3 regions of the Rhodococcus sp. NPDC003383 genome follow, and region 2 is predicted to be linked to each of the others. Evidence: riboswitches for the same ligand, from Rfam matches in the RefSeq annotation. Region 2 holds a riboswitch; each other region holds the start of a gene.
What was found. A riboswitch is a leader RNA that binds a small molecule or an ion and turns the genes downstream of it on or off. The one in region 2 is predicted to bind S-adenosylmethionine.
Positions count from the first base shown of each region.

Region 1 (10,214 bases), on a different contig from region 2:
TGGTGCGGATCCACTCCGATTTCGGGCCGAGCTGGCCCGGTTTGACCTCGAGCAGACCGGGACGGTCGGCGGGCAGGACTGCGCCGTCGTCGTCCACGACCCGCAGTCGCGCACCGCCACTCGCTCGGCCGACGCTGCCGCGTTTGGTCTGCCAGTACCGGCGATGTTCGGGCAGGGTCCAGCCCGCGACGCCACCGCCGAACTCGGTCGCGGCATACGACGTGAGTACCGGTATGCCGAACTTGTCGTGGAAGGCGTCCGCGTCGTCGGCGGACAGCGGTGCGGTGCCGGACGTGACGACCTCGATCGACGCGAGGTCCTCGCGGCCGAGGTCGGAATGCAGCACCGTGCGCAGCGCGGCCGGCACCAACGACACCGCGCGCGGCCGGTGCGTGCGTACCGCGGCGATCCACCGATCGAGTTCGAAGCGGGGGAGCAGCACGAACGGCCGCGCTTCGGTGACGCATTGCAGGGCCCGGAACACCCCGCCGATGTGGACGAGCGGTGCGTTGACGATGGCGACACCGGTGCGCGGCCGGGTCGGTGCGGGTGCGCGGTTCGCGTCCGGTCCCAGGACGCTGCGAGCGAGCATGTCGTAGGTCAGGTCGATGCGCTTGGGAGGTCCGGTCGTGCCGCTGGTGAGCATCCGAACCGCCACACCGGTGCTGTCGCGGAGTTCCGGTCCGACAGTCGCGGGTATGAGGTGTGGTTCGGCATCGAGACCGCTCAGTTCGACGGTCACGGTGCCGGGTAAGGGTGCGACGAGGGCACGCAGGTCGTCGGGACCACCGATGATCAGCGGCAGCCGGAGTGCGGCGATGTCGGCCCGGGTGCGGTCGTCGCCGCGTGCGGGGTTGATCACCACGACGGTGCCGCCCACCGCCAGGACGCCGAGAAGCGCGGCGACGAACTCGGGGCGGTTGCGCAGCAGGATCCCCACCTCACCGTCGGCGCCGGGGGTCGACGCGATCCGGCGCACTGCGTCGCGCATCCGCCCTCGCGACACCCATGCGTCGTCGAATTCGACCATCGGCGAATCCGGTGCGAGCGCAAGGACCGCGGCGATGCGCGCGGACAATGCGTGCGTGGTCACCGGCACTGCCACACGGGTGCCCGCTTCTCGACGAACGCGCGCGGGCCCTCGAGGGCGTCTTCGGTGCGGGTCACGCGTTCGCGGAACGACTCGGCCAGCATCTCCGCCTCGTGCAGCGGGACGTTCAGGCCTTTGACGATCGCCAGCCGTGTTCCCCGAACCGCCAGGGGCGCATTGGAATTGACGATGCCGGCGATCTCGTGGGCGCGGTCCAGGAGCCGGTCGTGCTCGACGACCTCGGTGACCATCCCCAATTCGTATGCGCGCGCGGCGCTCATCCGCTCGTGTTTGCCCATGAGCGCCATGCGCAGGGCGACCGACCGGGGCAGCACCCGGGACACCCGGACCATCTCGCGGCCGGCGACCAGGCCGATGCTCACGTGCGGGTCGAAGAAGGTGGCCTCCTCCGAGGCGATCACGATGTCGCAGGTGGTGACCCAGTCGAGTCCTGCGCCGCAGCACAGACCGTTGATCGCGGCGACGATCGGTTTCGTCATGGTCCGGAACGGTGGTGTGCCCTCCTGGGGCGCCTCCCACTGTTCGTAGGTCGACAGATACGGGCGCTCGTTGATCACCTTGCCGTCACCGGGGATCTCCTTGACGTCGGCCCCGGTGCAGAACGCGCGGCCGGTGCCGGTGACGACGAGCGTCCAGACCTTGTCGTCGTTCTCCGCCTCGGCGTACGCGGCGCGCAGTTCGGTGATCATGTGGGGGCTGAGCGCATTGAGGGCTTCGGGCCGGTTCAGCGTGAGAGTGGCCGTGTGCCCGTCGACTTCGTACTCGATCGTGTCGAACGGCATGTGTTTCCTTCTGCGGAGATGACAGCCATACTGGTGTATCTACAGTATCCCATACCGTTATGCCCGATCCAGCGGAAGAGAGACAACGATGACGAGCTCCAGTGCCGCGGACGGACGTGTCCTCTTCGACGTGGATCCGGATCGCCGCATCGCGACCGTCACCCTCAACGACCCCGCGCGCCGCAATTCTTACGACGCCCCTATGCGCGACGCGCTCGCCCGATACCTCGACGACGTCGCGCAGGACGATGACATCACGGTCGTGCTGCTGCGGGGCGCCGACGGTGTGTTCAGTACCGGAGCCGATATGAACAACGCATATGGGTGGTATGGCACGAAGGGTGAGTGGGACCGTTCGCAGAAGAGCCGGCCCAGCCAGCGGCGCCGTCTCACCGTCGACCGCAAGACATTCGGCTTCTACCACGAGTTCCTGGGCTATCCGAAGGTCACGGTGGGGGAGATCAGCGGTTACGCGCTCGGTGGTGGGTTCGAGATGGCACTGATGACCGACATCTCCGTGATCGCGCGGGACACCCGCATCGGGATGCCCGCCACCCGGTTCCTCGGCCCGGCGCTGGGCAGCCTGCACATGTTCTTCCACCGGCTCGGACCGGTCCTCGCGCGACGGCTGCTGCTGACGGGAGACATCGTCGACGCCGCGTCCGTCGAACACCTCGGAGTGTTCACCGAGACGTGCGAGCCCGGTGCGGTCACCGCACGCGCCCGGTACTGGGCGGAGAAGGCCGCGAAGATGCCCGCCGACGGGGTCGTCATCGCGAAGGAGGCGTTCCGGCTCGTCGAGCAGAGTCAGGCCTACCAGGGCGAGGAGGTCGCGAGCTATCTGTTCCACGCCTTCGGCACGAACCTGCAGTTCGGGCCGGGTGAGTTCAACTTCGTCAAGACGAGGGCCGAACACGGGACCAAGGAAGCATTCCGCCTGCGCGACGAGCACTTCCACGTCCCCGATCCCGGCGGCTCCGCCGCCGGTGTGCACTAGTGGCGGTTGGGGCCGCCACAAAGGCACACCGAGGGATGCGGTACAGTGACGGTGCTTCACGAGTTGCCGTCGCCAAGCCCCGACTGGACGGCACACCAACCCCACGCTCGCGGGTGGTTCGGGTGACGAAGCGGTCCGAGACCGACCGGCTCGGACAGGAGCGCCCCGTCCCGGGGCTTACCCGGAGGAACACGATGATCCTTGTCGCTCGTTCGATCGTCCGCACCGCCGTCACGTGCCGCTCGTACCACGACGGCCATCACGTCCATCACATCCGTGCTCGGCACGCCCTCGCGGACCGCGATCTCGCGGTGCACGTGCTCGTCGAGATCGTCGACGGAAAAACCGTGCAATTGTCCTGGGACGGAAACAGAGTCGAGTTCCAGCACCACGACGTCGACGCGATCGCCCAGGCTCTCGACCTCGGCGGTGACATCGGCGAATGGATCCCGCGATGGCGCGTGCTCGTTCTGCCCGGCCGGGAACCGGAGGACCGCACCGTGTTCACGCTGAGCGATTCGGAGCACTGGTCCGACTGCACCTCGCCGAAACCGGAGACGGGCCCTATCGGGCAGGTGCTGAATGCACTCGTGTGAGCGGGACCGGCGGAACTCGGTGTAGGAAAGGTGTTTCCGCCCGCCGACGGGATCGGGTCGCCGTCACGGGTTCACCGGAAGCAGTAGCTCCGGGGAGTTGTTGCGCGGATTGTTCACCGCGGTGCTCACCTCGTACGGGTGCAGATGCGGCTCCGGGATCGAGTTGAGCAGGGCTTCGACGTCGTCGCGATCGGTGAGGGTCGGGTCGAGCCACGGGTCGATGAACGACTCCGGCAGCAACACGGGGGAGCGGTCGTGGATGTGCCCGGCCGCGTCGGTCGCCGGTCGGGTGAGCACAGTGCACGTCCACAGCCACCTGTTCGGATCGTCCTCGGGCAGCTCCGGATTCGGCCACAATTCGTACAGGCCGGCCATCGCGAGCGGTTTGTCGGCGTGGAGGAAGAACGGGATCTTCTTGCCGTTCTCGTCCTTCAGCCACTCGAAGTAGCCGTCGGCCGGCAGAATGCAGCGCCGACGCGCCGCGGCCGCTTTGAACGCGGGTTTGCTCGTGACGGTCTCGGAGCGCGCGTTGATCATGCGGGAACCGATCTTCGGGTCCTTCGCCCAGAACGGAACCAGCCCCCACCTGGTCGTGCTGTTGAGCTGCCGAACCGGTTCGGCGTCGGGTTCGTCTCGCGGGGCGCGTTCGAGCACGACGTTCACTCGCTGGGTGGGGGCGATGTTGTACGACGGGGGCAGTTCGTCACCGACCGTGGCTGCGGTTTCGTACGCCGCGATCAGGTCGTCGCGGGTGCTCGTGCTCGCATAGCGTCCACACATCGGGCGCTCCTTCCCGTGGTTCGGCTCATGTCCCATCCTGCCGGAACGGCGGACGATCGGTGGCGATGTCGTCCGGGGCACGCCGACGTCGTGCAAGACTCGGAAGGTGACCGGATCGGCAACGCGTAGCGTCTCCATCGTCCTGTTCGACGGTTTCGAACTGCTGGACGTCTTCGGGCCCGTGGCGTTGCTGAGCAGGTTCCCCGATTCGGTCGAGGTGCTGATGCTCGGGCCGCACGAAGGACCGGTCCGCAGCAGCCAGGGAACCGAGGTCGTCGCGACCGCGAGCTACCACGACGCACCGGAATCGGACATCGTGATGGTGCCCGGAGGGATGGGCACCCGCTCCCTTGTCCGCGACGAACGCTTCCTCACCTGGCTTCGGGAGTGGGCATCGACGGCGACGATCGTGACATCGGTGTGCACCGGGTCCGCGCTGCTCGCCGCCGCCGGGCTGCTGAACGGGTATCGGGCGACGTCGAACAAGCTGGCCTTCGAGTGGGCATCCGGCCACGGCACCGACGTCGAATGGGCGCCCCGCGCACGATGGGTGCACGACCGCGACCGGTGGACCTCGTCCGGGGTGGCCGCCGGCATGGACATGACGGGTGCTCTGCTCAGGTACCTGTTCGGCCGCGAGGAAGCCGAACGTGCCGCGCGCGAGATCGAGCTGGAGCTGCACACCGACCCCGACCGTGATCCGTTCGCCGTGGCGCACGGACTCGAATAGCCGAACTCAGCGTCCGACGACGTCGAGCGCCCGGGTGAGGTCGGCGATCAGATCGTCGGCGTCCTCGAGCCCGATCGACAGGCGAATCATCGATCCGGTGATCCCGCGCCGTTCGCGTTCTTCGGGGGAGAGGTCGTAGTGGGTGGTGGTGACCGGTTGCGTCACCAGGCTTTCCACCCCACCGAGGCTCGGCGCCAACGCGAACAACTCGAGCCGGTCCACGACCTGCACGGTCGTCTCTGCGTCCGCCGCGACCTCGATGGTGACGACCCCGCCGAACCCGGACATCTGCTTCGCCGCCAGCAGGTGACCGGGAAAGCTCGGCAGTCCCGGATACAGCACTCGCGACACTCGCGGATCGGCCTCCATCGCCTCGGCGACCGCCTGCGCGTTGGCATTGTGCTGACGCACCCGCACGACGAGGGTGCGCAGGCTGCGCGACAGCATCGACGCCGTTTCCGGCGCGATAGTCGAACCGAAACTCTTCCGCCAGGCCTTCAGCGGTTCGACGAGTTCGGTTGCGCCGAGCACGAATCCGGCGGTGACATCGGAATGCCCGCCGAGGTACTTCGTCGCCGAATACGAGACGAGGTCGGCGCCCAGCTCGAGCGGCCGCTGATTGACCGGCGAGGCGAAGGTGTTGTCGACCGCGACCTTCGCGCCGTAACGGTGCGCCAGCTCCGAGATCGCGGTGATGTCATAGATGCCCAGCGCCGGGTTGGTCGGAGTCTCGAAGAACACCAGCTTCGCTCCGTCGCGCAGCACGTCCTCGAGCCGGTCGAGTTCGTCGCCCAACAGGAACGTGGTGGTGATCCCGAGCTGCGCGAGCTGATTGCCGAGCAGTTCCATGGTGCCGCCGTAGGCATCGCCGACGCACACGATCCCGTCGCGGCCGTAGTGCACGAACAGCGCGGTTTCGGCCGCCATCCCCGAGCAGAACGCCAACGCGCTGGCGGCACCTTCGATCGAGGCCATCGTCTCCTCGAGGGCGAAGATCGTCGGGTTCAGGCCGTAGCGGGTGTAGAGCGGGCCGCGGACGCGTCCGTCGGCGACGTCGAGCAGCGCCGCGGTGTTCTCGAACGCGAAGGTCGTGGTGTTGTAGACCGGCATGTGCGGCGCACCGTAGGCGTCGGTGACGGTGGTGCCGTGAATGGCCCTGGTAGACCGACCCGCTGATGCATCCTTCACGCCTTCGCTCCGTTCCATGGGACTCCTCGGACGTCACCGAGTATCGCGGATGCGCGGTTCGGCACCTCGAGGCGCCGTCCCGGGACGTCTGCCGACAAGAAGAGGACCTCTGCCGACAAGGATCAGGTCGTGCCGAACATGAGCGCGGCGTAGCGTCTCCGATGTCCGTATCACCGATACGACGGGACTGGGCGATGACTGCGAGCGATCCTGCACCGAAACCGCTCGGAGCCGGCGGCGAGCCGGACGACCGGCCGGAACCGCTGCCGCTGCGCACGGCGCTGCCGCGTCTTGGGCGCTGCGCCGGACGCACCGCGTCGCTGCTGGCCCACCGGCGTCTGCACCTGCCGACCGGCAACAAGGGTCGGACGATGACCTTCGCCGACGGAACGTCCGCGGTGGTCTACCGCGAAACCGTGGCGGATCGCGGTGAGCCGGCAGAACCGGTGATCCTGGTGGTCACATTCCGGCTGCGCGGTGTGCGCGGCCGTGGACACGTGCTGTTCCGCGCCGAGAGCATGCTCAACACGCCCCTGTTCGCCGGCTTTCCCGGGTTCGTGTCGAAGCTGTGGCTCACCGCGGACGAGGCGGGCCGGTACCGGGGCTTCTACCAGTGGGACGGCGCCGACAGCGCGCGGGACTACGTCCGCGCCCTGTGGTGGCCGCTCGCGCTGGTCAGCGAACACGCCTCGATCCGCAACCGCGTGTTGCCGGGTCTGTGGCGCGACCACGTTCTCGCCGCCGCCGGGCGGGACCGCACGAGCGACACCGATGCCGGCGAGTGGTGGCGGCTGAGCAGGATTTCGTGAGGTCGCCGGCGCGTCGTCGGCGGTGGTGCCCGAGCGAATGTACCGCTCGTCTCCTTGGATCGACTGAATGTACCGCTCGCTCGGAAAACAGGGGGAGCGTCAGCGCTCGGCGACGGAGGTGCGGCGATAGACCGGGTCGCGCTTCTCGGCAAATGCTGCGAACGCTTCGAGCACATCCGGTGCCGCCAGGTTCACCGCCTGCGCCGCGGCCTCCCCGTCGAGCGCTTCGTCCAGCGTGCGGTCGATCCCGTGGTCGATGAGGGACTTGGTCTGCGCCAGCGCGATCGGTGGGCCGGCCGCGAGCCGGGTCGCGAGGGCGTCGACGAATCCGTCGATTTCGGTTTCGGGCTGCAGCCACGTGACCAGACCGAGCGCGTGTGCTTCGTCGGCGCCGATCATGTCGGCGAGCATCGTCAGCCGCTTGGCCTGCTGCAGCCCCACGAGCCGCGGCAGCAGCCACGAACCGCCGGTGTCGATCGACAGGGCGCGCCGGGTGAAGATCTGGCAGAAGCGCGCCTCCGGGGTCGCGACCACGAAATCGCAGCCCAGCGCCAGATTCCATCCGGCGCCCACGGTGACGCCGCGCACCTTCGCGATCGTCGGGACCGGCAGGCCGTGCAGCAGTCGCACGGTGTCGTTGACGCGGCGGGTCTCCTCGCTCGGGTCGGGAAACTTGTCCATGCCCGCGGTGGCGGACAGGTCGGCCCCGCTGCTGAACGTGCCGCCCGCGCCGGTCAGCACGACCGCGCGCACGTCGTGACCCGGTTCGACGTCACGCAACCGTTCGCCCAGCAACGTCCACATCTGCGAGGTGATCGCGTTGCGGCGGTCCGGGCGGTTGAGGGTCAGCGTGAGCACCCCGTCGGTGAGGTCGGTGAGCAGGACGGACTCGTCGGTCACGAACGTTCCTTTCCGGTGGTCAGACGACGTCGAACGTGATCGGCAGTCGGTTGGGGGAGCGGAACGGTTGCCCGGTGATGTGCGGATCGCCGTCGTCCTGCAGCCGGAAGTTCGTCAGCCGCGTGAGCAGGCATTCGACGGCGACCCGCGTCTCCATCCGCGCCAGGTGCAAGCCCAGGCAGGTGTGGGCACCGGCGGTGAAGCTGATGTGCGGCAGCGTCTTTCGTAAGATGTCGAACTCTTCCGGTCGCTCCCATCGGTCCTCGTCCCGGTTCGCCGAACCGAGAACGAGATCGACCACTGCCCCGGCGGGGATGGGGACACCGCCGAGTTCGGTGTCCTCGATGGTGTACCGCTGCACGAACGTCAACGGGGTCTCGTAGCGCAGACCCTCCTCGATGGCCTGCGGGATCAGGCCGTGGTCGGCCTGCACGGCGGCGAACTGGTCCGGGTGCCGCAGCAGCAGGTACAGCAGGTTGCCCGACGACCGGTAGGTGGTCTCGAGGCCGGCCGGGAGCAGCAGGCGCAGGAACGAGTAGATCGCCTCGTCGGTCAGGTTCTCGCCCTCGACCTCGGCGGTCACGAGATCGCTGATGATGTCGTCGGTCGGCTGCGACCGTCGCTGTTCGATGTGGCCGAGGAAGTAGTTCTTCAGGTCCTCGGACGCCGCCAGGGCGCGCGGCACGTTGCCGGCGTAGCTGATGATCGACACCGCGGCCTTGCGGAAGAACGGAAGGTCTTCGGCGGGCAGCCCGAGTAGCCGCGCGATCACGCGGGTCGGGAATTCGAACGTGAAGTCCGCGACGAGATCGGCGTGGCTGTCGCCGGCGAACTCGTCGATCAGCGCGTTGCAGATCGGCCGCACGATGTCCGGTTCCCACACCCGCAGCGACTGCGGCTTGAACGCCGCCGACACCAGGTTGCGGTGGGCGCGGTGCTTCGTGCCGCTCATCGCGAGGATGGTCGGCCCCATGAACACGCCGATGGTCGCGTCGTACAGCTTGGAGCTGAACACGCGGTCGTTGCGCAGGGCGGCGCTGACCGTCGAATAGGTGAGCGCCGCATACGAATCCGCCGGACGCAGTGATTCCGGGGTGCGTGAGTAGTCCATGACCGTGCCGTGGAAGACGCCTCCCTCGCGGCGGCGCGCAGCGAAGAACGGATACGGGTCGCGGAAGTCGAGTGTGGCGGTGGCCGATTCGTCTCGGACGGAGCTGTCCACTGATCACCTCTGGAGGTTGCTTCCCATCACCCGGAGATTGCGGTCCGCCGTAACGGAAAGAGTTATAGAATGCTTGACAGTAAGGCTCACTATAAATCACTCTGATGCCCGGAACAACGCTTCTCGGACCGAACGAAAGTGCCACGGATGAGCATGTCGATCGTCGAGCAAGCCGCGAAAGTGCTGGCAGAACCCGCGGCATACGCCGACGAACCGCGCCTGCACGCCGCGCTGACGAAACTGCGCGCCGAGGCGCCGGTGGCCCGTGTCGACGTGCCGTCCTACAAGCCGTTCTGGGCCGTCACCAAGCACGCCGACATCATGGCGATCGAACGCGCGAACGACCGCTTCACCAACTGGCCGCGGCCGGTGCTGATGCCCGAGGAATCCGACGCCATGCAGGCCGCCGCCGGGGTCCGGACCCTGATCCACATGGACGACCCGCAGCACCGGGTGGTGCGGGCGATCGCCGCCGACTGGTTCCGCCCGAAGTCGATGCGGGCCATGGAGATCCGGATCGAGGAACTTGCGAGGCGGTACGTCGATCGGATGCGGGAGTACGGCGGCGCGTGCGACTTCGTGCAGGACATCGCGATCGACTTCCCGCTCTACGTGATCATGTCGCTGCTCGGTGTCCCCGAATCCGACTTCCCGAAGATGCGCAAGCTCACCCAGGAACTCGTCGGCAGCGACGACGACGAACTCAAACGCGCCACGCCTGCCGACGAGAAGATCAACTCGCTGCTCGAGATGTTCGAGTACTTCTCGGCGCTCACCGCGGCCCGCCGCGAGAATCCCACCGACGACCTCGCGTCGACCATCGCCAACGCCCGCATCGACGGCGAGCCGCTGTCGGACATCGACACCATGTCGTACTACACCCTCATCGCCACCGCCGGTCACGACACCACCAGCAGCAGCATCTCCGGGGGGCTGCACGCACTGATCGAGAACCCGGAGCAGCGCGAAACACTCTGTGCAGAGCTCGATCTCATGCCACGGGCCACCGAGGAGATCATCCGGTGGGTCACCCCGGTCAAGGCGTTCATGCGCACGGCCGCCGAGGACACGACCCTGCGGGGCGTGCCGATCGCGGCGG
Region 1 covers NZ_JBSFRG010000044.1:26,487-36,700, forward strand. The annotation lists gene ACWDTS_RS26190 (class I adenylate-forming enzyme family protein) at 1-1,093, opposite strand, end outside; gene ACWDTS_RS26195 (enoyl-CoA hydratase/isomerase family protein) at 1,090-1,893, opposite strand; gene ACWDTS_RS26200 (enoyl-CoA hydratase/isomerase family protein) at 1,982-2,890, shown strand; SAM riboswitch class IV at 2,945-3,057, shown strand; gene ACWDTS_RS26205 (hypothetical protein) at 3,085-3,486, shown strand; gene ACWDTS_RS26210 (SOS response-associated peptidase) at 3,550-4,266, opposite strand; gene ACWDTS_RS26215 (DJ-1/PfpI family protein) at 4,373-4,996, shown strand; gene ACWDTS_RS26220 (trans-sulfuration enzyme family protein) at 5,003-6,184, opposite strand; gene ACWDTS_RS26225 (hypothetical protein) at 6,379-6,993, shown strand; gene ACWDTS_RS26230 (enoyl-CoA hydratase/isomerase family protein) at 7,093-7,893, opposite strand; gene ACWDTS_RS26235 (cytochrome P450) at 7,913-9,115, opposite strand; gene ACWDTS_RS26240 (cytochrome P450) at 9,263-10,214, shown strand, end outside.
Region 1: it holds a riboswitch for S-adenosylmethionine, as region 2 does, so the genes downstream of both, ACWDTS_RS26205 (hypothetical protein) here and ACWDTS_RS16690 (aminotransferase class V-fold PLP-dependent enzyme) in region 2, are expected to answer to the same signal.

Region 2 (10,214 bases):
ATCTTGCACCCGGGATTGAGGGTGGACCGGGCACCGATCGACGCGCCTGCCCCGATCCGGATCGTGCCGATGTGCACCACGTCGCCGTCCACCCAATGACCGGACAGGTCCACCTCGGGTTCGATCGAGCAGCCGTCACCGAGTTCGAGCATCCCGGTCACCGGCGGCAGGCTGTGCAGATCGACGCCGCGGCCGACCTTCGCACCGAGCGCGCGGGCGTAGTACAGCATCCACGGGGCACCGGACAGGTTCGCGGCCCCGCTCGCCTCGACCAGCCGCAGAGACGACCACAGGCGCAGATGCACCGAGCCGCCGCGCCGATACGTGCCGGGCTTCACGCCGCGCAGCAGGATTCGCGCGCCCGCGACCGCGATCGTCATGCGGCCGAGCGGGGTGATGAACAGCAGCACACCGAGCGCGACCCACCACCACGACAGGGTGACGGTCCACGGCACCGAGACGACGGTCGCGAGCACGTTGTTCAGCACGGCCAGCCACGTCACCCACTGCATGCCGGTCAGCGTGGTCAGCGGGACGGTCGCGGCGATCTGCGCCAGCTGCGCGGACCGCGGTGTCGGTTCGACGCTCCGGGGAGCGACGGTTTCGGTCGGGGCGAGCTCGTCGAGGTACAGGGCGAGCGAACCGAGCCGCGGATGGTCGTACAGTTCCGCGACGGTCATCTCCGGATAGCGTTCGCGCAGGGCCGTCACCAGCTGTGCCGCCGACAACGAGCCGCCGCCGAGTTCGAAGAAGTCGTCGTCGAGGCCCTCCACGCGGGCGCCGAGCAGCGACATCCACAGGCTGGCGACCCATTCCGCGGTGGGGTCCAGTCCGAGTGACTCGGCGGACTCGGCGTCGGCGCCGGGCAGCGGCCACGGCAGCGCGTTCCGGTCGACCTTGCCGGACGTGCGGGTGGGTAGTTCGTCGACGAGCGCGAGTCGCGGGACCATCGCGGCGGGAAGTTGCTCGGTGAGCAGGTCGCGCGCCGAGGCGACATCGAAGTCCGGGTCGGTGCTGGCGATGTAGCCGACGAGCATCGCGTGCCCGGCCGCGGTCTTGCGCACGGCGCAGGCGCCACCCGCGACGCCCGGCAGGTTCTGCAGGGCGTTGTCGATCTCGCCGAGTTCGATGCGTCTGCCGCCGATCTTGACCTGGTCGTCCGCGCGACCCTGGAAGAGCAGGCCGCGACGGTCGAGGGTCACCAGATCGCCGCTGCGGTAGGCGCGTTCCCAGCCCAGGGTCGGCATCGGCGCGTATTTCTCGGCGTCCTTGGCGGGGTCGAGGTAGCGGGCCAGGCCGACTCCGCCGATGACGAGTTCGCCGGTGGCGCCCTCCTCGACGGGCACACCGTCGGCGTCGACGACGGCGAGGTCCCAGCCGTCGAGCGGCAGGCCGATGCGGATGGGGCCGGTGCCGTCCATCCGGGCGGCACACGCGACCACGGTCGCTTCCGTCGGCCCGTAGGTGTTCCATACCTCCCGGCCGGGGACGGCGAGCCGGGCGGCGAGGTCCGGGGGACAGGCCTCCCCGCCGAAGATGAGGAGTCGCACTGCTTCGAGCGCTTCGGCGGGCCACATCGCCGCGAGCGTGGGCACGGTGGACACGACGGTGACATCGCGGGAGACCAGCCACGGACCCAGATCCATGCCGGAGCGCACGAGCGATCGGGGTGCGGGGACCAGGCACGCGCCGTGCCGCCACGCCAGCCACATCTCCTCGCACGACGCGTCGAATGCCACCGACAGGCCGGCGAGTACCCGGTCGCCTGGTCCGATCGGGTTGTCCTGCACGAACATTCGCGCTTCGGCATCGACGAAGGCGGCGGCGTTGCGGTGCGTGACCGCGACGCCCTTCGGGGTGCCGGTCGACCCTGAGGTGAAGATGATCCAGGCGTCGTCGTCGAGCCGCGGTCCGCGGATCTGCGGATTCGCGGCCGCAGGTGCGGTGCCGGGGCCGATCCCGTTCTCGGTGACGATCGCGGTGACCCCCGCCTCCCCGAACACCAGCTCGGCTCGTTCGTCGGGATCGTCCGCGTCGACCGGAACGTACGCCGCGCCCGCGGCCAGCACCGACAGGATCGTGACGTACAGGTCCTTCGTGCCCGACGGCATGCGCACCCCGACCCGGTCGCCGGCGCCGACGCCCGCGTCGGTCAGCCGGTAGGCGCCGGCGACGATCTCCTCCGCCAGCTCCGCGTAGCTGAGCATGACCTTGCCGTCGTCGATCGCGGGGGCGTCGGGATGGGCGTCGGCGGTGCTGCGCAGGATGTCGACGAGGGTCCGCGCGGGAGGCGCGAACGAGGAGCGCAGGTACTCGTCCGGTATTCGAGCCGGCCGACCCGGATCCGTCTTGGGCTGGACAGACAATCTGCGTCCTTCTCTAGGTGTCGATGCGTGTGGCCGGTTGTCTCACGACCGGGTGGACGGCAGGTGAACTCCCTGCCGGCGGGGCGGTCGCTTCGACCGATTGTGCTCCGGACCATCGACTTCTCGCCTGTCGACCGCACGCGAAATGTTTCGGTTTGACAACAGCGGCGGCGTGCTGTCATCCTCTTCGGCAGGTCACGAGTACCAGCATCAAGCCCCGGCTCGCTGGTCGGCAACCCTCCTCCGCGGTGGGGTGCTCCGGGTGACGACCAGGCTGTGGTTCCAACACCGGACGCAGCAAGCGCGGACTCCGCCGGCGATCCATCATCGTCGTGGCGATCACCGACGGGTCCCTGGACAGACAAGGGATTACTGATGACTGCTGCAACGACCGCCACCTGCATCGCCCCCATCGCTCGCGTTTCCGGCTGTGACCTGCAGGTTCCGCTCGTCCAGGGCGGTACCTGCACCTACGCCAACTTCGACTACGCCGCGAGCGCTCCGGCCCTGGCCGCCGTCACCGACCGCATCGCCGAACTGCTGCCCTTCTACGCCAGCGTTCACCGCGGCGCCGGCTATGCCTCGCGTGTGACCACGGACGCCTACGAGAAGTGCCGGACCGTGGTCTCCGGATTCGTCGGCGCCGCCGACGACCAGGTCGTCGTGTTCACCCGCAACACCACCGATTCCCTGAACCTGCTCGCGACCGCCGTGCCCGGTGACGTCGTGCTCCTCGACATCGAGCACCACGCGAACCTGTTGCCGTGGAAGAACTCCCGCATCGTCGAGGCCGCCGACACGGTCGCCGGGACGGTCGAGCGACTCGCCGCGGAACTGCGCCGCGCGCCGGCCGCGCTGCTCGCGATCACCGGAGCCTCGAACGTCACCGGTGAGCTGCTGCCCATCGAGGAACTCGCGAACCTCGCGCACGAGTGCGGTGCCCGCATCCTCGTCGACGGCGCACAGCTGGTCCCGCACCGCCGCATCGACCTCGCCGCGACCGGCGTCGACTACCTCGCGTTCTCCGGTCACAAGACGTACGCGCCGTTCGGTGCCGGCGTCCTGGTCGGCCGCCGCGACTGGCTCGATGTCGCCGAGCCCTACCTCGCCGGTGGCGGCGCGGTGCGCGAGGTGCGCCTGGACCACACCGACTGGGCCTGCGCCCCGGCGCGCCACGAGGCCGGTTCGCCGAACGTGCTCGGCGCGGCCGCGATCGCGGCGGCCTGCGAAGCGCTCGCCGGTTTCGACGCCGACGCCGTCGCCCGCCACGAAGAGGAACTGAGCCGTCTGCTGGTCGAGGGTCTGCGCGAAATCGATGGCGTCGAACTGCTGCGCCTCTGGGAGGACTCGAGCGAGTCCGTCGGCATCGTGACCTTCACGGTCGCGGGCTACGAACCCGCCGAGGTCGCGGCGTACCTGTCAGCGGAGCACGGCATCGGCGTCCGCGACGGTCGTTTCTGCGCGCATCCGCTGCTCGCCCGCGTCGGCCGCGCCGGAGGTGCGGTGCGTGCCTCCCTCGGCCTGGGCAGCTCGTCCGCCGATGTGGAGCGTCTGGTCGGTGCCGTGCGTCGCCTCGTCGAGCACGGCCCGTCCTGGACCTACGCGAAGACCGACGGCCTGTGGGGCCCGTCCCCGGAGACCCGCCCGGGTCTCGCGGCGGAGGGCGCGGGCGCGTCGGAGTGCGTCTGATCACCCCGATCGACAATTTCCCACAAGATCGGTAGGGTATTGCCCATGGCATCGCAGACCGCATCGAACGTCGTCGCACAGTGGTGCCGTCGTCATGTCGATCTGTGCCGTACCGCTTCCGGCATGTGTACGAGCTGAACGACACCCCAGTCTCCACAGCTCATCGCCGCGGGATCGCCTGCGGCAGTTCGAAGGAACCCCACATGTCGTACAACAACATCGTTCACACCGTGTCGTCCGCGCGCCCGCTGCGTGTCGCCGTCGAGCTCTCCGGTCCGTCCGGCCCGCACTACTGGGCCGATCTCACCGCCGGCCGGCCCGGCGAGGAGTCGCTCGATCTCAGTGCGCCGCAGCCGAATGTCGTGCGGATCCGCGCCACCGATCTGCGCGAGACCCGCAAGGCCACCGATCGCGTCCGTGCCGGGCTCGTCGCCGAGGGTCGGGACCCCGGCAGCGTCACCGTCCTGGTCGATCTCGAGGTGGTCGTCGCATCCGAGGCCCGCAGCGCGCGGAAGCAGTACGCGCAGTTGGATGTTCCGCGCGCGTCGGACACCCTGTCGTACGTCGGTACCCCGCAGGGGCTCGCCGGCCTCATCGCCGACATCCACTCCACGCACGTCGCGGACGGTGTCACCCTCGTTCCGCTGGCGGCGCCGTTCACCGTGGAACACATCATCGACGGAACGCTGCCGTGGCTCGAGGCCCGCGGCCTCGCGGCGACCGCGCCGTCCGTCGTGGAAGTGTTGCGCCGCTTCGGAACCGGTGGCCGGGGCCTCGTCCGCGCCTCCTGAGTATCCCGGCGCGAGCCGGTCACGATTCGAAAAGCCGAGTGGGGCGAGAGAACGGATTCTCTCGCCCCACTCGCTGTGTCTTCAGGCCGAACGCCGGGTCAGGGGTTCGACGACGTGCACGCCGGGATCGGGGTCGAAACGGTAGCCGGTTCCCCGCACCGTCGTGATGATGGATCCGAATCTTCCCAGCTTCGTGCGGATTCGGGACACGTGGACGTCGACGCTGCGACCGCGTCCGTGGTCGACGCTCGCCGCGGCGGGATCGAGTTCGCGCAGTACCGATCGGGACACGACCACGCGAGGTCGCCGGACCAGGCGGGACAGGATTTCGAATTCGGTGTGGCTGAGTGGAACCCGGGCGTTGTCGAGGATCACGTCGCGGGCCGGAAGATCGATCACCAGCGGCACCGGTGTGGAGCTGAGCAGCGTGTGTGTGCTCGCTCCCGGCACGAGGTCCCGAGCGGTTTCGCGCAACGCGTCGGCGAGCGCGGCGAGATCCGCCGACGAGCGCACGCCGGTGTTCGAAAGCTGAACGACCAGTACGAGTTCGGGTGTTGTGGTCATGGTGTGGTGTCCAATGGTGTGGGCCGGTGGTAGACGCCGTCGTGGTAGAGCAACGGCGCCGCCGTCGACTCGGTGTCGGAGACGTGCGTGTGGGTGACGAGGCCGACGACCAGCGTGCTGTCTCCGGCCGGAATCAATTGGTGCACAAGCAGACGCAGGCGCACGGGAGTGTCGTGGAGTACCGGTTCGCCGGTGTCGAGGCGGTCCCACAGGGAACGGTCGGCGAAGCGTTCCTCGGCGCTGCGTGCGAAACGCTGTGCCAGATGCTGCTGGTCCTCGCCCAGGAGGTGCACCACGAGCGAGTCCGCCGCGTGCACGGCGTCGATGCTCGACGAGGTCCGAGTGATGTTGAACGACACCAGCGGTGGGTTCAGCGACAGCGAGGAGAACGACGTCGCGGTGAAGCCGACCGGGCCGTTTCCGGCGTCGAGCGTGACGACGGTGACGCCTGCCGGGTGGCGGCGCAGCGCGGAGCGGTACTCCTCGTTGCCGACGCCCAGGGCGAACTCGGGTGCGGTGGCGTCGGCGCGATCGGCGACAGGGGAATGTGATGTGGGCATGGCCGTCCCTGGAAAGGCTCGTCCCCGGAAGAAACTGGGGGACAAGGCGAGTGATGAGATGGAATCGGTGTGGGCGTCAGGCCGCACACAGGCACGAGCGGGTACGGCACAGGTCGACGTGCCTGCGGCTCCACGCTCGGATAGTCACGGTGACACTATAGTGCAGCGGTTCCGGTTCCGATACCGCGGGCCGGTCAGTCCATGTCCACGTCCATGCCCGCGGTGATGCGCAGAAGTTCCCGATAGGTCGTGCGGAACACCGTGTTCGGGTATCCGCCCGCGGCCCACAACAGCGGATGCGCCTCGAGCGCGCGATCCACATAGGTCGGCAGATTGGTGGGGTGGCCGAGCGGCGCGACACCGCCGACCGGTTGCGCGGTGACCTCCGTGACAAGCTCCGGCGACGCCGGCACCAGTGTGCCGCCGAGGCGCTCGCCGCAGCGCCGGACATCGACCCGATGGGCTCCGGAGACCAACAAGAGAACCGGTTCGCCGTCGAGTTCGAACACGAGCGATTTCACGATCGCACCGACGTCGACGCCCAGCGCCGCGGCCGCCTGCTCGGCGGTGTGCACCGACTCCGGCTGGGTGAGGATCAGGCCGGGATGGCCGCGGGAGATGAGCGTGTCGGCCACGTGAACGGCGTTCGGATGCAGTGTCGCGGACATGGTTCCAATGTAGGAGCGGACCGCAACTGTCGCGCGGGGATCAGTAGAGCGGAAAGCCGTCCTCCGGTCCCAGCATGCGTTCGAGGCGGGTGCGCGTGATCTTCGCGAGTTCGTCGGTGCGGATCTTCCGCTCGGCGTCGATCTCGTTGTCGAGGCGGTGCACGAGGTCGACGAGCAGCTCGTCGGGCCCGCGGTCTGCCGCACACCACAGATAGCGGAAGCCGAACGTCTCCTCGTACACCTGCGCCGAGTGGGCGATCTCCGCCATCATGAGCGGATCGTCGGTCCACACCGAACACTGCTCGGCGCGCGAATGGGTGCTGCGCGGCCGGACACCGACGATCGGGTGGCACTCCAGGGCCTCGGCGATGCTCGACTCGTCCAACGTGACGAGCACTGCGTCGGCGCGGGCGAACAGTTCGGTGTAGCTCGCGTACGGGCGTCCGGCGGCCACCGGGTTCGCCCAGGCGAGCGTCGCGCAGCATTCGTACAAGGCGTGAACGGTGCCGCGGCGGCTGAGGGCGTTGAACGCACCGAGACCGATTCCCTGATGCAGAAGCATGGCCTGCGCTCCTCTCCGAGACGGACCGCCCCGGGAAACCCCGGCGCTGCGGTCGGATCCAGCTTCCCTCGTGTGCGGGCGTGTCTCCAGAGCTGTGACCGGGAGTTTTCGAGTCTTTAACACCGCTCGGGGTGAACGTGACGGGGAGCTCGGTGTGAACGACCGGCAAAGATATTACTCTCGAGTAATGACCGATCATTCCAGCTGGAAAGCATTCACCGTCGAGGTCGAGGCGCACGTCGCACGCGTGACCCTCGTCGGACCCGGCAAGGGCAACGCCATGGGACCCGAGTTCTGGTCCGAGCTGCCCGAGGTGTTCGCCGCACTCGACGCCGACGACGAGGTGCGCGCCGTCGTCCTCGCCGGCTCCGGCAAGCACTTCTCGTTCGGGCTGGACCTGCCCGCGATGAGCGGCGACCTCGGCAAGGTTCTCGCCGACAAGGCGCTGGCCAAGCCGCGCACCGACTTCCACGCGATGATCAAGCGCATGCAGGCGGCGATCACCGCCGTCGCCGATTGCCGCAAGCCCGTCGTCGCCGCCGTGCAGGGCTGGTGCATCGGTGGCGGCGTCGACCTGATCACCGCGGCGGACATCCGCTACGCCTCGGCGGACGCCAAGTTCAGCGTCCGTGAGGTGAAGGTCGGTATGGTCGCCGACGTCGGGACCCTCGCCCGCCTCCCGCTCATCGTCGGCGACGGCCACACCCGCGAACTCGCCCTCACCGGCAAGGACATCGACGCCGCCCGCGCCGAGAAGATCGGTCTCGTCAACGACGTGTTCGACGACGCCGAGGCCACCCTCGCCGCCGCCCACGCGACCGCCGCGGAGATCGCCGCCAACCCGCCGCTCGTGGTCCACGGCATCAAGGATGTCCTCGATCACAGCCGCTCCCCGCAGGTCGACGACAGCCTCCGCTACGTCGCGGCGTGGAACGCGGCGTTCCTGCCCTCCGAGGACCTGACCGAGGCCATCTCCGCCATCTTCGAGAAGCGCCCCCCGAACTTCCGGGGAGCCTGATCTTCGGGCTCCACCCGAAACGAGCGAACGGTACATCAGTCGGTCAGATCGACTGAATGTACCGTTCGCTCGGAAAAAGAGGGGGTCGAAAGAGACCGGCTCGGCTCAGTGGCCGCCGTTCTCCTTCAGCCGCGCGATCGACGCCTCGACCTCGGCCTCGGCCTCGGCGCGACCGACCCAGTCGGCGGCCTCGACGTGCTTGCCCGGTTCGAGATCCTTGTAGTGCACGAAGAAGTGCTTGATCGCATCGAGCTCGAACTGCGCGACGTCGGAGATGTCCTGGATGTGATCCCAGCGCGGATCGCCGGCCGGCACGGCCAGGATCTTGTCGTCGCCACCGGCCTCGTCGACCATCTTGAACATGCCGACGGGGCGGGCCTCGACGATGACACCCGGGAAGACCGACTCGGGGAGCAGCACCATGCAGTCCAGCGGGTCGCCGTCCTCGCCGAGGGTGTTCTCGATGTAGCCGTAGTCGGCCGGGTAACCGAACGACGTGTAGAGGTAGCGATCCAGCTTCACGCGGCCGGTCTCGTGATCGACCTCGTACTTGTTGCGCTGTCCCTTGGGGATCTCGATGGTGACGTCGAACTCCACGCCGGTGTCCTCACTTCGTCGGTGATTGGCTGTCGCTCCAACTGCCGCGATCGCGGCGATGGTCCGCAGAGAGGATAACGGGAGCGGGGCTACCCTGGTGGACGCAGGTGCCGGACCCACCCGGGCGGCCACCAGGGCGCGGGAGTCTCGAACGCAGCGGAGGCGTGTTGGCGGGTCAGGATAAGAACAAGAAGCTCGGCGGGCTCGAAGCGCGCCGCCGACGAAGCCTCCGCATCCTGATCGGCATCTGGGGCACCGGATTCCTCGCGCTCGTCGTCGGCGGCACATTCGCGCTGTCCGAGATCGTGGGCAGCGACGCCGAGGCCGCGATCGCTCCGGCGCCCGGCCCGGTCACCGCGACCCCTCAGGTCGCTCCCGTGCCCGCCGACGCTCCGGCGCCCGTCGCCGCCGCGCTCGGCGCGATTCTGGCGCCCACCGTGGCCGATCCCGCGCTCGGCACCCTCACCGGGTCCGTCACCGACACCGCCACCGGCACGGTCCTGTGGGCGCAGGATCCCGACCGCCCGATGATTCCGGCGTCGACCACGAAGGTCCTCACCGCCGCGGCGGCGCTGCTGTCGCTGCCACCCGACCACCGGGTGTCCACGCGGGTCGTCGAGGGCAGCCGTCCCGGCGAGATCGTGCTCGTCGCCGGCGGCGATCCCACGCTCACCGCTCTTCCGGTCGGGCAGGACGGCTTCTACCCGGGCGCGCCGCGCGTCGCGGATCTCGTTCAGCAGATCCAGCGTTCGGGTGCCGTCGTCGACACGGTGCTCGTCGACGTCGGCAGCTACATGGGCGATCCGATGGCCACGGGGTGGATGCCGTCGGACGTCGGGGGCGGCTACATCGCACCGATCGAACCGGTGATGCTCGACGGCGGCCGGTCGATTCCGAACGCGGACGAATCTCCGCGCAGCCCGACGCCCGCGCTCGACGCCGGCCGCGCCCTCGCCGCGGCGCTCGGCGCCGACCCCGCGACCGTCGCGGTCGGGACCGCATCCCCGGGGGCCGCGCCCCTGGCGTCGGTGCAGTCGGCACCTCTGCGCGACCGGCTCCGCCAGATGATGGACCACTCCGACAACGTCCTCGCCGAGACGATCGGCCGCGAGATCGCGATCGCGTCGGGCTCGCCGGCGTCGTTCTCCGGGGCCGTGGACTCCGTGCTCCGCACCCTCACGGCCGCCGGATTCGACGTCGGCGGCGTCACCATGCACGACGTGAGCGGCCTGTCCGTGGACAATCGCATTCCCACGCGGCTGCTCGACGCGGTGATGGCATCCGCCGCCGGCACCGACCAGGACGCGCTGCGCCCGATGCTCGACTACCTGCCGGTCGCGGGGGCCACCGGAACCCTCAGCGCCCGCTACGCATCCGCCAACCGCGACGGCGCCGGCTG
Region 2 covers NZ_JBSFRG010000018.1:14,776-24,989, forward strand. The annotation lists gene ACWDTS_RS16685 (Pls/PosA family non-ribosomal peptide synthetase) at 1-2,366, opposite strand, end outside; SAM riboswitch class IV at 2,560-2,676, shown strand; gene ACWDTS_RS16690 (aminotransferase class V-fold PLP-dependent enzyme) at 2,742-4,055, shown strand; gene ACWDTS_RS16695 (putative leader peptide) at 4,101-4,193, shown strand; gene ACWDTS_RS16700 (hypothetical protein) at 4,259-4,846, shown strand; gene ACWDTS_RS16705 (winged helix-turn-helix domain-containing protein) at 4,928-5,410, opposite strand; gene ACWDTS_RS16710 (flavin reductase family protein) at 5,407-5,970, opposite strand; gene ACWDTS_RS16715 (YbaK/EbsC family protein) at 6,165-6,638, opposite strand; gene ACWDTS_RS16720 (2-oxo-4-hydroxy-4-carboxy-5-ureidoimidazoline decarboxylase) at 6,679-7,200, opposite strand; gene ACWDTS_RS16725 (crotonase/enoyl-CoA hydratase family protein) at 7,388-8,218, shown strand; gene ACWDTS_RS16730 (inorganic diphosphatase) at 8,324-8,815, opposite strand; gene dacB (D-alanyl-D-alanine carboxypeptidase/D-alanyl-D-alanine endopeptidase) at 8,980-10,214, shown strand, end outside.

Region 3 (10,214 bases), on a different contig from region 2:
GGACGATGAAGGTATGGGCAGCGACAACACCGAGGTCCTGTGGAGAGGAGCGCGCGTCACGGGACGAAGCTTCCGGGACGCGGATCTGCGCGGCTCGATCATCGAGGACGCGTTCTTCATCGACTGCGATTTCACCGATGCAGACCTGAAGGGAAGCAGCCACCTGCGCAGCACCTACCGATCGTGCACGTTCACCCGGACCGATCTGTCGGACAGCGTCTTCCGGCGCTGTTCGCTGGTGGGATCGGTGTTCAAACAATGCCCGATGCGCCATCTCGTCCTCGACGACGTCGACTTCACCCGCGCGAGTCTGCGCAGCGCCGACCTGCGTGGCCTGGACCTGAGCACCTGTATCTTCCGGGACGCCGACCTGACCCGCGCCGACATGCGGTACGCGGTGCTGCGGACGGTGGATCTGCTGGGCGCGCGGCCGGTGGGGGTCCGACTGGACGGCGCGGACCTGCGCGGCGCCCACATCGGTCCCGCATTGTGGCGCAGCGCGGAACTCGACCACACCCGGATCGAGCAGTCGCAGGCGATCGGTTACGCCCGCGCTCACGGCCTCGACATCGACGAGCCCGACCGCCGTTGAAGGACCGGGACACGGACCTGCGACAATGGCAGTCGTGACTGCGACGATCCTGGACGGCAAGGCAACCCGCGACGAGATTTTCGAGGACCTGAAGGCCCGTGTGGCCGCGCTGAAGGCGAAGGGCATCACGCCCGGCCTCGGCACCGTCCTCGTCGGCGACGATCCCGGATCGGCTGCGTACGTGCGCGGTAAGCACAACGACTGCGCGAAGGTCGGCATCACCTCGATCCGCAAGGACCTGCCCGCCGACATCACCCAGGAGCAGCTCCACGCCGCGATCGACGAGCTCAACGCCGATCCCGCGTGCACCGGCTACATCGTGCAGCTTCCGCTGCCCAAGCATCTCGACGAGAACGCCGCGCTCGAGCGCATCGACCCGGACAAGGACGCCGACGGCCTGCACCCGGTGAACCTCGGCCGCCTCGTGCTCGGCAAGGAGGCTGCGCTGCCCTGCACCCCGCGCGGCATCGTGCACCTGCTGCGCCGTTACGAGGTTCCGATCGCCGGCGCCCACGTGGTCGTCGTCGGCCGTGGCGTCACCGTCGGCCGTCCCATCGGCCTGCTGCTCACCCGTCGCAGCGAGAACGCGACCGTGACGCTCTGCCACACCGGGACCAAGGATCTGAAGGCCGAGGTCGAGCGCGCCGACATCGTCGTCGCGGCGGCCGGTGTGCCCGGTCTGATCACCGCGGACATGGTCAAGCCGGGCGCGGCGGTGCTCGACGTGGGTGTCTCCCGCACCGCGGACGGTCTGCGCGGAGACGTCGCCGACGATGTGCGCGAGGTCGCCGGGTTCATTTCGCCGAATCCCGGTGGTGTCGGTCCGCTGACCCGTGCTTTCCTGCTCACGAACGTGGTGGAGCGGGCCGAGCAGCTCGCCGGCCTCTGATCCGGAATCAGGCGACTCGGATGGACCGTTGGATGCGGTTCGCCCGCCGGAACCTGCCGTTGGTGGCGGTGACCGTGGTCATCGCCGCCGCGGTGGTGCTGGTGCTCGCGGACCGGTGGCGTCGTGGCGCGTTCGTGTTCGGCGGCGCCGTGATCCTCGCGGGTGTGCTGCGGTGGGCGCTGGCGCCCGAGCAGGTCGGGGTGCTGGCCGTGCGCGGCAAACGATTCGATGTCGCGGCGATGCTCCTGGTGGGAGGGGCGATCGTGGCGCTTGCCGTCTCGATCGACCCTCTCGGAACCGGTTAGCCGCGTTCGACCAGGTCCATCAGTTCGACCAGGAGCTTCGCGACGGCGTCGGCCTCGGTGAGGAATCCGTCGTGCCCGTCCCGCGATTCGAGGACCCGCAGACCGTCGCAGTTGGGCAGCCCGTCGGCGATCTCCTGCTGCAGCCGCAGCGGGTACAGCCGATCGGAGCTGACGCCCGCGACGATCGTCGGAACCGGGGAAGCGGCGAGCGCAGCCTGGACTCCGCCCCGTCCGCGCCCGACGTCGTGGCGGTTCATGGCCTCGGTGAGGACGACGTAGGTGCCGGGGTCGAACCGCGACACCAGCTTGTCGGCCTGGTGTTGGAGGTAGCTCTGCACCGCGTACCGTCCGCCCTGCCACGGATCCTCGTCGGCCTGAGGCGAATTCGCGTAGCGGGAGTCGAGTTCTTCCTCGGTGCGGTAGGTCAGGTGTGCGATGCGGCGCGCGATGCCCAGACCGGCGTCCGGACGGCGTCCGGTGCCGTGATAGTCGCCGCCCTGCCAGTCGGGGTCGCCGGTGATGACGGCCATCTGCGTGGTCTGGGTGCCGATCTGGTCGGCGGTGGCGCGGGCGCCCACGGCAAGGATCAGCGAGGCCCGGACCCGGTCCGGATGGGTGACAATCCACTCGAGCGTGCGCATGCCACCCATGGATCCGCCGGTGACGGCGGCGAGGGTCTCGATGCCGAGCACGTCGAGCAGCGCGGCCTCGGCGGCGACCTGATCGCGGATGGTGATCTGCGGGAAACGCGACCCCCACGGTTTGCCGTCCGGGGCGATGCTGCCCGGCCCGGTGCTGCCGCGGCAGCCTCCGAGCACGTTGGACGCCACGACGCACCAGCGGTTGGTGTCGATCGGGGCGCCCGGCCCGACCATTCCGGTCCACCACCCGGGTGAGGGGTGATCCGGTCCGGCGGGTCCGGTGATGTGCGAATCCCCGGTGAGTGCGTGCTCGACCAGGACGACGTTGTCGCGCGCGGGGGAGAGGGCTCCCCAGCGCTGCACCGCGAGCGTGACGTTCGGGAGCGTCTCACCGTTCTCCAGCGACAGAGCGCCGATGTCGACCAGGCCGAGACGGCCGTCCTCGGGAGGAAGGTCGACGTATCGCCGTTCGGTGCCCGCCGTCAAGACGCGGCCGCCTCGACGACGACGGTGGGGGTGAGGGTGTGGGTCATCATGTCCTTCTGGGCGGGCGGCGGATGGTCGGGTCGGATCTACGCGCGACAGCTCATGATCACAACTCTCATGGTCACTACCTCCCTGTACAGGCTTGCCGCCCGGCCTGTGCGCCGAACGGCCCGGTCTTCACCCGGAGCACCCCACCCTGACCGGAGGGTTGCCGACCAGCAAGCCGGGGCTCGATGCTGGTACTCATGACCTGAACGGCAAGTTTAGCGGCTCGTTCGGGCGCGCCGGAAGCCGGGCCGAGCGCCCCGCTGACCAGCGCAAAGTTACCGGTCGGTAGTGAAACCCGCGCTTTGCGCTCCCAGGGAATAGCAGTACGCTTGTCTTGTTTGGCACGTGTTCCCGCGCGTGTGAACACGTCCATGCTCAGATCCCTCTGAGCAGTGTGAAGCCGTACTCACAAAGTGCGGTCGAATCGGGCCGAGGAAACGTCCTAGGAGGACACGAAGCGCACATGTCCAAGATCAAGGTTGAAGGCAAGGTCGTCGAACTCGACGGCGACGAGATGACCCGCATCATCTGGCAGTTCATCAAAGACAAGCTGATCCACCCTTACCTGGATGTCGATCTCGAGTATTACGACCTCGGAATCGAGCACCGCGACGCGACCGACGATCAGGTCACGATCGACGCGGCGAACGCCATCAAGAAGCACGGCGTCGGCGTCAAGTGCGCCACGATCACTCCGGACGAGGCGCGCGTCGAAGAGTTCGGCCTCAAGAAGATGTGGCGCTCGCCCAACGGCACGATCCGAAACATCCTCGGCGGCACCATCTTCCGCGCCCCGATCATCATCTCCAACGTGCCCCGCCTGGTTCCGGGCTGGACCAAGCCGGTGATCGTCGGCCGTCACGCCTTCGGCGACCAGTACCGCGCCACCGACTTCAAGGTCCCCGGCGCCGGCACCGTCACGATCACCTTCACGCCCGAGGACGGCAGCGAGCCGATCCAGCACGAGGTGTGCAAGATCCCGGAGGACGGCGGCGTCGTCATGGGGATGTACAACTACAAGAAGTCCATCCAGGACTTCGCGCGTGCGTCGCTGGCCTACGGCCTTCAGCAGAACTACCCGGTCTACCTGTCGACCAAGAACACGATCCTCAAGGCCTACGACGGCATGTTCAAGGACGAGTTCCAGCGGATCTACGAGGAAGAGTTCAAGGCGGAATTCGACGCCGCGGGCCTGACCTACGAGCACCGCCTCATCGACGACATGGTCGCCTCCTCCCTCAAGTGGGAGGGCGGCTACGTGTGGGCCTGCAAGAACTACGACGGCGACGTCCAGTCCGACACCGTCGCGCAGGGCTACGGTTCGCTCGGCCTGATGACCTCCGTGCTCATGACCCCGGACGGCAAGACCGTCGAGGCCGAGGCGGCGCACGGCACCGTCACCCGTCACTACCGTCAGCACCAGCAGGGCAAGCCGACGTCGACCAACCCGATCGCGTCGATCTTCGCCTGGACCCGCGGTCTCGAGCACCGCGGCAAGCTCGACAACACCCCCGAGGTGATCGAGTTCGCGCAGCAGCTCGAGGACGTCGTCATCAAGACCGTCGAAGCCGGCCAGATGACCAAGGACCTCGCTCTGCTCGTCGGCCCCGAGCAGGGCTGGCAGACCACCGAGGAGTTCCTCGGCACCCTCGACGAGAACCTGCAGAAGGCTCGCGCCTGACGTAGCTCGCGACACAGCAGAACGGGGCGCCTCCGGAAGGAGGCGCCCCGTTCTTTTGCTTTTCGTCGGGTCGACAGCGTTGTCGGGCCGACAGCGTTGTCGGGCCGACAGCGTGTCAGACCGACAGCGGCGACCGCGTAGCCAGGAGATGTCCGAACAGGCCACCGGCACGCAGCCATTCGTACTCCAGCGGAGTGTCGAGCCGTGCCAGTGCAGTGCCCTCCCACGACACCCTGCCCGCGCGCGTGACCCGGACCGTGACGTCCCGGGATGTTCCGAGATCGTCCAGACCGAGCACGGAGATCTCCTCGCTGCCGTCGAACTCCTCGGGGGCGGGTCCGTCCCACTGGATCGGCAGGACACCCAGCGCGACCAGGTTGGTCCGGTGGATGCGTTCGAAGCTGCGGGCGAGAACGGCCCGGACACCGAGCAGCCGTGTCACCTTGGCGGCCCAGTCGCGGGCGGACCCGGCGCCGTAGAGTTCTCCCGCAACCACGACGACGGGTGTGCCGTGCTCCCGGTGGTGTTCGGCGGCGACGTGGACCGGCACCGGAGGCTGCTCCGGCGAGATCCGCGTCCAGCCGCCCTCGCGCTCGGGCGCGAGGAAGTTGCGCAGGCGGGTGTTCGCGAAGCCGCCCCGGACCATCACGTCGTGGTTCAGCCGGCGAGAACTGAAGGTGCCCAGCGCCCGTTCGTCGACACCGCGTTCGACGAGCCAGCGTCCGGCCGCGGAATCGGGCAGGACCCGCGCGACGGGGGAGATGTGGTCGGTGGTCACGGCATCCCCGAGCACGAGCAGGGGACGCGCGTGCAGGTCTCCCGTGATCGCGGGCACGGTCAGCTCGGTGTCGGTGAACGGGGGCCGGCGGATGCTGCCGGTTTCCCCGTCCCACCGGTAGTGCTCGCCGTGCGGGTACTCGAGCTGTTCCCAGCGGTCGGTCGTCAACGCCCGATCCGCGCCACGGCCCAGCGCTGCCGCTTCGTGCTCGGCGAGCAGCGCGTCGATCTCCTGCTCGTCCGGCCAGAGGTCGGCGAGGGTGACCGGCGAGCTGTCACCGGCGTGACCGAGAGGCTCGGCCGACAGGTCGACCCGGACGTTGCCGGCCAGGGCGTAGGCCACGACCAGCGCCGGGGAGGCGAGGTAGGCGTGGGTGACGTCCGGGTGGATCCGGCCGGTGAAGTTCCGGTTGCCGGACAGCACGGCGGTGTCCGCGGTCCTGTCCGAGCCGGCCGGGGCCGGAGACAGCGGACCGGAGTTGCCCATGCAGGTGCCGCAACCGAATCCGGTGACGTGGAAACCGAGCCGGTCGAGGTGTGCCTGCAGGCCGCTGGACTCCAGGAGGTCGGCCGCGGCGCGGGATCCGGGGGTGAGCGAGGTCTTGGTCCACGGTGCCGCGGCGAGACCGGCCGCGACGGCGTTGCGCGCGAGCAGACCCGCGGTCACCAGGGCGCGGGGGTTGGACGTGTTGGTGCAGCTGGTGATCGCGGCGATGGCGATGTCGCCGCTGTGCGAGCCGGACTCGCCGCGGGATGCGGGAACGTCGGACAGCGACAGGGCTTCGTGCGGCCGCGACGGACCGGCCAGCGTCGTCGTGATGCTGCCGAGGTCGATCCGCAGTGTCGTCCCGAACCGGGGGACCGGGCTGGTTGCGGTGTGCAGCAGGCCCTGGGCGGCCAGGTACTGCCCGGCCAGGCGGACCTGCTCGGGCGAGCGCCCGGTGGTGGACAGGTACTCGAGGGTGCGGTGATCCGCGGGGAACCACGCCATCGTGGCGCCGTATTCGGGGGCCATGTTGGCGACCGTGGCGCGGTCGGGCACCGACAGCGAACCGAGGCCGTCGCCGTGGAATTCGACGATCGCCCCGACCACGTTCACCGCGCGCAGACGTTCCGCCAGGGTCAGTGCCAGGTCGGACGCGAGCACTCCCGGCGCGAGGCGGCCGGTGAGTTCGACACCGACGACGCGCGGCACCCGGATCATGAGGGCCTGCCCGAGCGCTGCGGCGGTGGCCTCGATTCCGCCGACGCCCCACCCGGTGACACCGAGCGCGTTGATCATCGTGGTGTGCGAGTCGGTGCCGACCAGCGCGTCCAGGGCCGCCACACGCAGGCCGTCGGATTCGGTGGTGGTGACCACCGGTGCCAGGACCTCGAGGTTCAGCTGGTGACAGATGCCGACCCCGGGCGGGACGACGCGGAGCCCGGGGATGCGGTCCTGGGCCCAGCGCAGGAATCGGTAGCGGTCGTGGTGGCGCATGTACTCGAGGTCGATGTTCCGGCCCGCTGCGGCGACGTGTCCGTGTTCGTCGACCTCCAGCGCGTGGTCCACGACGAGGTCGAGGGGCAACGACGGCCGGAAGGCGGATGCGTCGATGCCGTCGCTCTCGGCCCGCTCGAGCAGGGTCACGATGTCCGCCAGCACCGGAATGCCGGAGGCGTCCTGGAACAGGACACGTCCGGGGAAGAACGGAACGGCGGCGGTCTCGTCCCGGCGGGTCAGGGCGAGGACGTGCTCGGGCAGCGCCTCGGGATGGCCCTGATTGCGCAGGGCCCCTTCGACGAGCGTCTTCAGTGACCAGGGGAGCTCGCCGATCGGTCCGGCGCCGTTGGCCTCGGCGGCGGCGAGGCTGTAGTAGTGCAGCGGAGAACCGGCCGGGTCGTCGAGCGGCAACGCCGTCAGCGACCGGAAGGGATCCGTGTCGGAGATGCTCATCGGCCGTTCGTGTCCTCCGCTTCGGGATCCTCCACCGATTCGGGATCCCACGCGCGCTCGGGATGCCCGACGTAGGTCGGGAGCAGCGGAGGCGGCATCGGGCCCTTGATGCGGCGACCGCTCTGCGACTCCTCCCAGCTGTGGGCGAGAACGCCGACCGAGCGGGACAGGATGAACAGGCCGCGGGCGAGTTCGGCGGTGAAGCCGAGTTCGGCGTAGATGACGGCCGTCGCACCGTCGATGTTCATGGGAACCGGTCGGGCGCGGCCCGCGGAGAGCTGTTCCTCCAGTTCCAGCGCGGCCGCGAGGTAGCGGCCGGACACGACTCCGGCGTCGACGGCGGCCTGGACCGCCTCCAGAAGAGGATCCCGGCGCGGGTCGCGGGTGTGGAACCGGTGGCCGAAGCCGGGAACGTAGGCCCGGCGCGCGCGATAGGCCGCCACCTCGGCCGCCACGGCCTCGCCGAGATCGCCGCCCTCGGCGGACGTGACCAGCCGCTGCAGGAATTCGACGCACTGCTGGCCGGCACCGCCGTGGACGTCGCCGAGCAGGCCGACACCGGTCGACATCGCGCCGTGCAGGCCGACACCGCACGTGGCGGCCATCCGGGCGGCCGCGATCGACGGTGCCTGCGGCCCGTGGTCGACGGCCGCGACGAGCGCCTTCTCCAGCAGGGCCGCCTCGGCGCGGGACGGCATCGAGCCCCGCACCATGGTCCAGATGGTCTCGACGAACGTGGCCCGGCGGATGAGGTCCTGGATGGGGTATCCGCGGAACCGGATCACGTCGGGTTCGATGTCCGAGACGGCGGTGCTCCACCAATCGGCGGTCTTCTGCGAGTCCACCGCCTCGAGGGCAGCCGTGCGGGCCGGGGAGGTGGCGAGGTGTCGAGTCGTTTCTGCGGTGGTCATACGGCACCTTCTTCACGGAAGCTGGTGATCTGGTCGGCGGTGAAACCGATCTCGGCCAGGATCTCGTCGGTGTGCTCACCGAGGGTCGGCGGGCGGGTGGCGGGGCCGACGGCCTGACCGTCGACATGGGTGGGCAGGCCGAGGACCTGGACGGTGCCGGCGTCTCCGACCGGCATCTCCACCTCGGAGATCAGCTGACGGTGCCGGATCTGTTCGGAGCGAAGCGATTCCGACACCGGGACCACCGGTGCGGCCGGGACTCCGGTGTCGAGGAGGATCTCGTCCCACTCGGCCGCGGACTTCTCCTTCAGCGAGATCTCGAGTTCGTCGCGCAGGATCTCGCGGTTGCGCTTGCGGTCCTCGCGGGTGACGAAGCGGGGGTCGGTGATCAGTTCCTCGCGGCCGAGCACCTTGCAGAGGATCTCGTACTGCTCCTGCTTGTTCGCCGCGATGTTGAGGACGCCGTCGGCGGTCTTGAAGGCACCGGAGGGGGCCGAGGTCATGTTCTCGTTGCCCATGGGGATCGGCTCCTTGCCCGTGACAAGGTGATTGGAGACGACCCAGCCCATGGAGGTGATCGCGGCGTCCAGCATGGACGTGTCGAGGTAGGCGCCCTGTCCGGTCGCGCGCTGGCGGACGATCGCGGCGCATACGGCCATCGCCGCGGCGAGGCCGCCGAAGCTGTCGCAGACCGGGTAGCCCACCCGCAGGGGCGCCGACCGGGTGTCGCCGGTGACGCTCATGATTCCGGACATGCCCTGGACCACCTGGTCGTAGGCGGGGCGGCCGCGCAGCGGGCCGGTGGCGCCGAACCCGGACACCGCGCAGTAGACCAGGCGGGGGTTGATCTCCTTCAGGCGGTCCCAGCCGAAGCCGAGGCGCTCGAGCACGCCCGGACGGAAGTTCTCCAGCAGCACGTCCGCGTCGGCGAGCAGGCGTTCGAAAACCTCCTTGCCGCCAACGGTCTTGAGGTTCACGGTGACCGATCGCTTACCCGAGTTCTGGGCGAGGAAGGAGACGCCCATGTATTCGGCGCTCAGGCCCGGGTCCGCACCCAGCTGACGGGCCAGGTCACCGCTGCCGGCGGTCTCGACCTTGACGACGTCGGCACCGAGGAGGGCGAGCTGGTAGCCGGCGAAGGGGCCGGCGAGGACATTGGTCATGTCGAGGACGCGCACGCCCCCGAGCAGATCGGTGGTCAAAGGAAAGCCTCCACGGTTCCGAGCCCGACAGCACTGATCTGCCGGGCGGTGTCAATTACGGCGTCGACGTACCGGGCGACCCGGTCGGCGGTGAAGCGCGACGTGGGGCCGCTGATCGAGAGTGCGGCGAGGACTCGGCCGTCGGCGGAGAGAATCGGGGCGGCGACCGCCGAGGCGCCCAGTTCCCGCTCTCCGTGGGTGATCGCGCAGCCGGCCTCGAGGTCCCCGGCTGCTCTGCTGCGCAGGTCCGCTGTGCTCACGCCGTTCTGCTCGGCCAGCGCGTCGAGGACCTTGTCCGGGCAGGCGCCGAGCAGGATCCGGCCCGCGGCACCGGTCGTCAGGGGGTACTGCGCCCCGACCTGGACCACGCTGCGGACCGTGGTGGTTCCCTCGATCTGCGCGACCGACAGGCGGTGCAGGTCCTGGCGGATGTAGATGTTCACGGTTTCGCCGCACCGGTCGCGCAGGGCGGTCATCAGCCTCCGGGCCTCGGGGCCGATCTCCCACATCGCCTCGGCCAGCTTGACCCAGCGCAGGAACGAGGGCCCGACGCTGTAGGTCGTCGATTCGCCGGGGCTGGCGATGATGCCCTGCGACGTGAGCGTGCCCAGCAGCCGCACCACCGTGGACTTGGGCAGTCCACTGATGTCGACGAGTTCGCGCAGGGTCCGGACCGGATGTTCGGCGTCGAACCCGTTGAGCAGATCGAAGGCGCGGGCCACGCTGCGGACCCCGCCGTCGGCTCC
Region 3 covers NZ_JBSFRG010000006.1:176,270-186,483, reverse strand. The annotation lists gene ACWDTS_RS08375 (pentapeptide repeat-containing protein) at 14-592, shown strand; gene ACWDTS_RS08370 (bifunctional methylenetetrahydrofolate dehydrogenase/methenyltetrahydrofolate cyclohydrolase) at 627-1,481, shown strand; gene ACWDTS_RS08365 (DUF3017 domain-containing protein) at 1,502-1,786, shown strand; gene metX (homoserine O-acetyltransferase MetX) at 1,783-2,913, opposite strand; SAM riboswitch class IV at 3,047-3,164, opposite strand; gene ACWDTS_RS08355 (NADP-dependent isocitrate dehydrogenase) at 3,425-4,642, shown strand; gene acnA (aconitate hydratase AcnA) at 4,758-7,355, opposite strand; gene ACWDTS_RS08345 (citryl-CoA lyase) at 7,352-8,266, opposite strand; gene ACWDTS_RS08340 (CaiB/BaiF CoA transferase family protein) at 8,263-9,468, opposite strand; gene ACWDTS_RS08335 (IclR family transcriptional regulator) at 9,465-10,214, opposite strand, start outside.
Region 3: it holds a riboswitch for S-adenosylmethionine, as region 2 does, so the genes downstream of both, metX (homoserine O-acetyltransferase MetX) here and ACWDTS_RS16690 (aminotransferase class V-fold PLP-dependent enzyme) in region 2, are expected to answer to the same signal.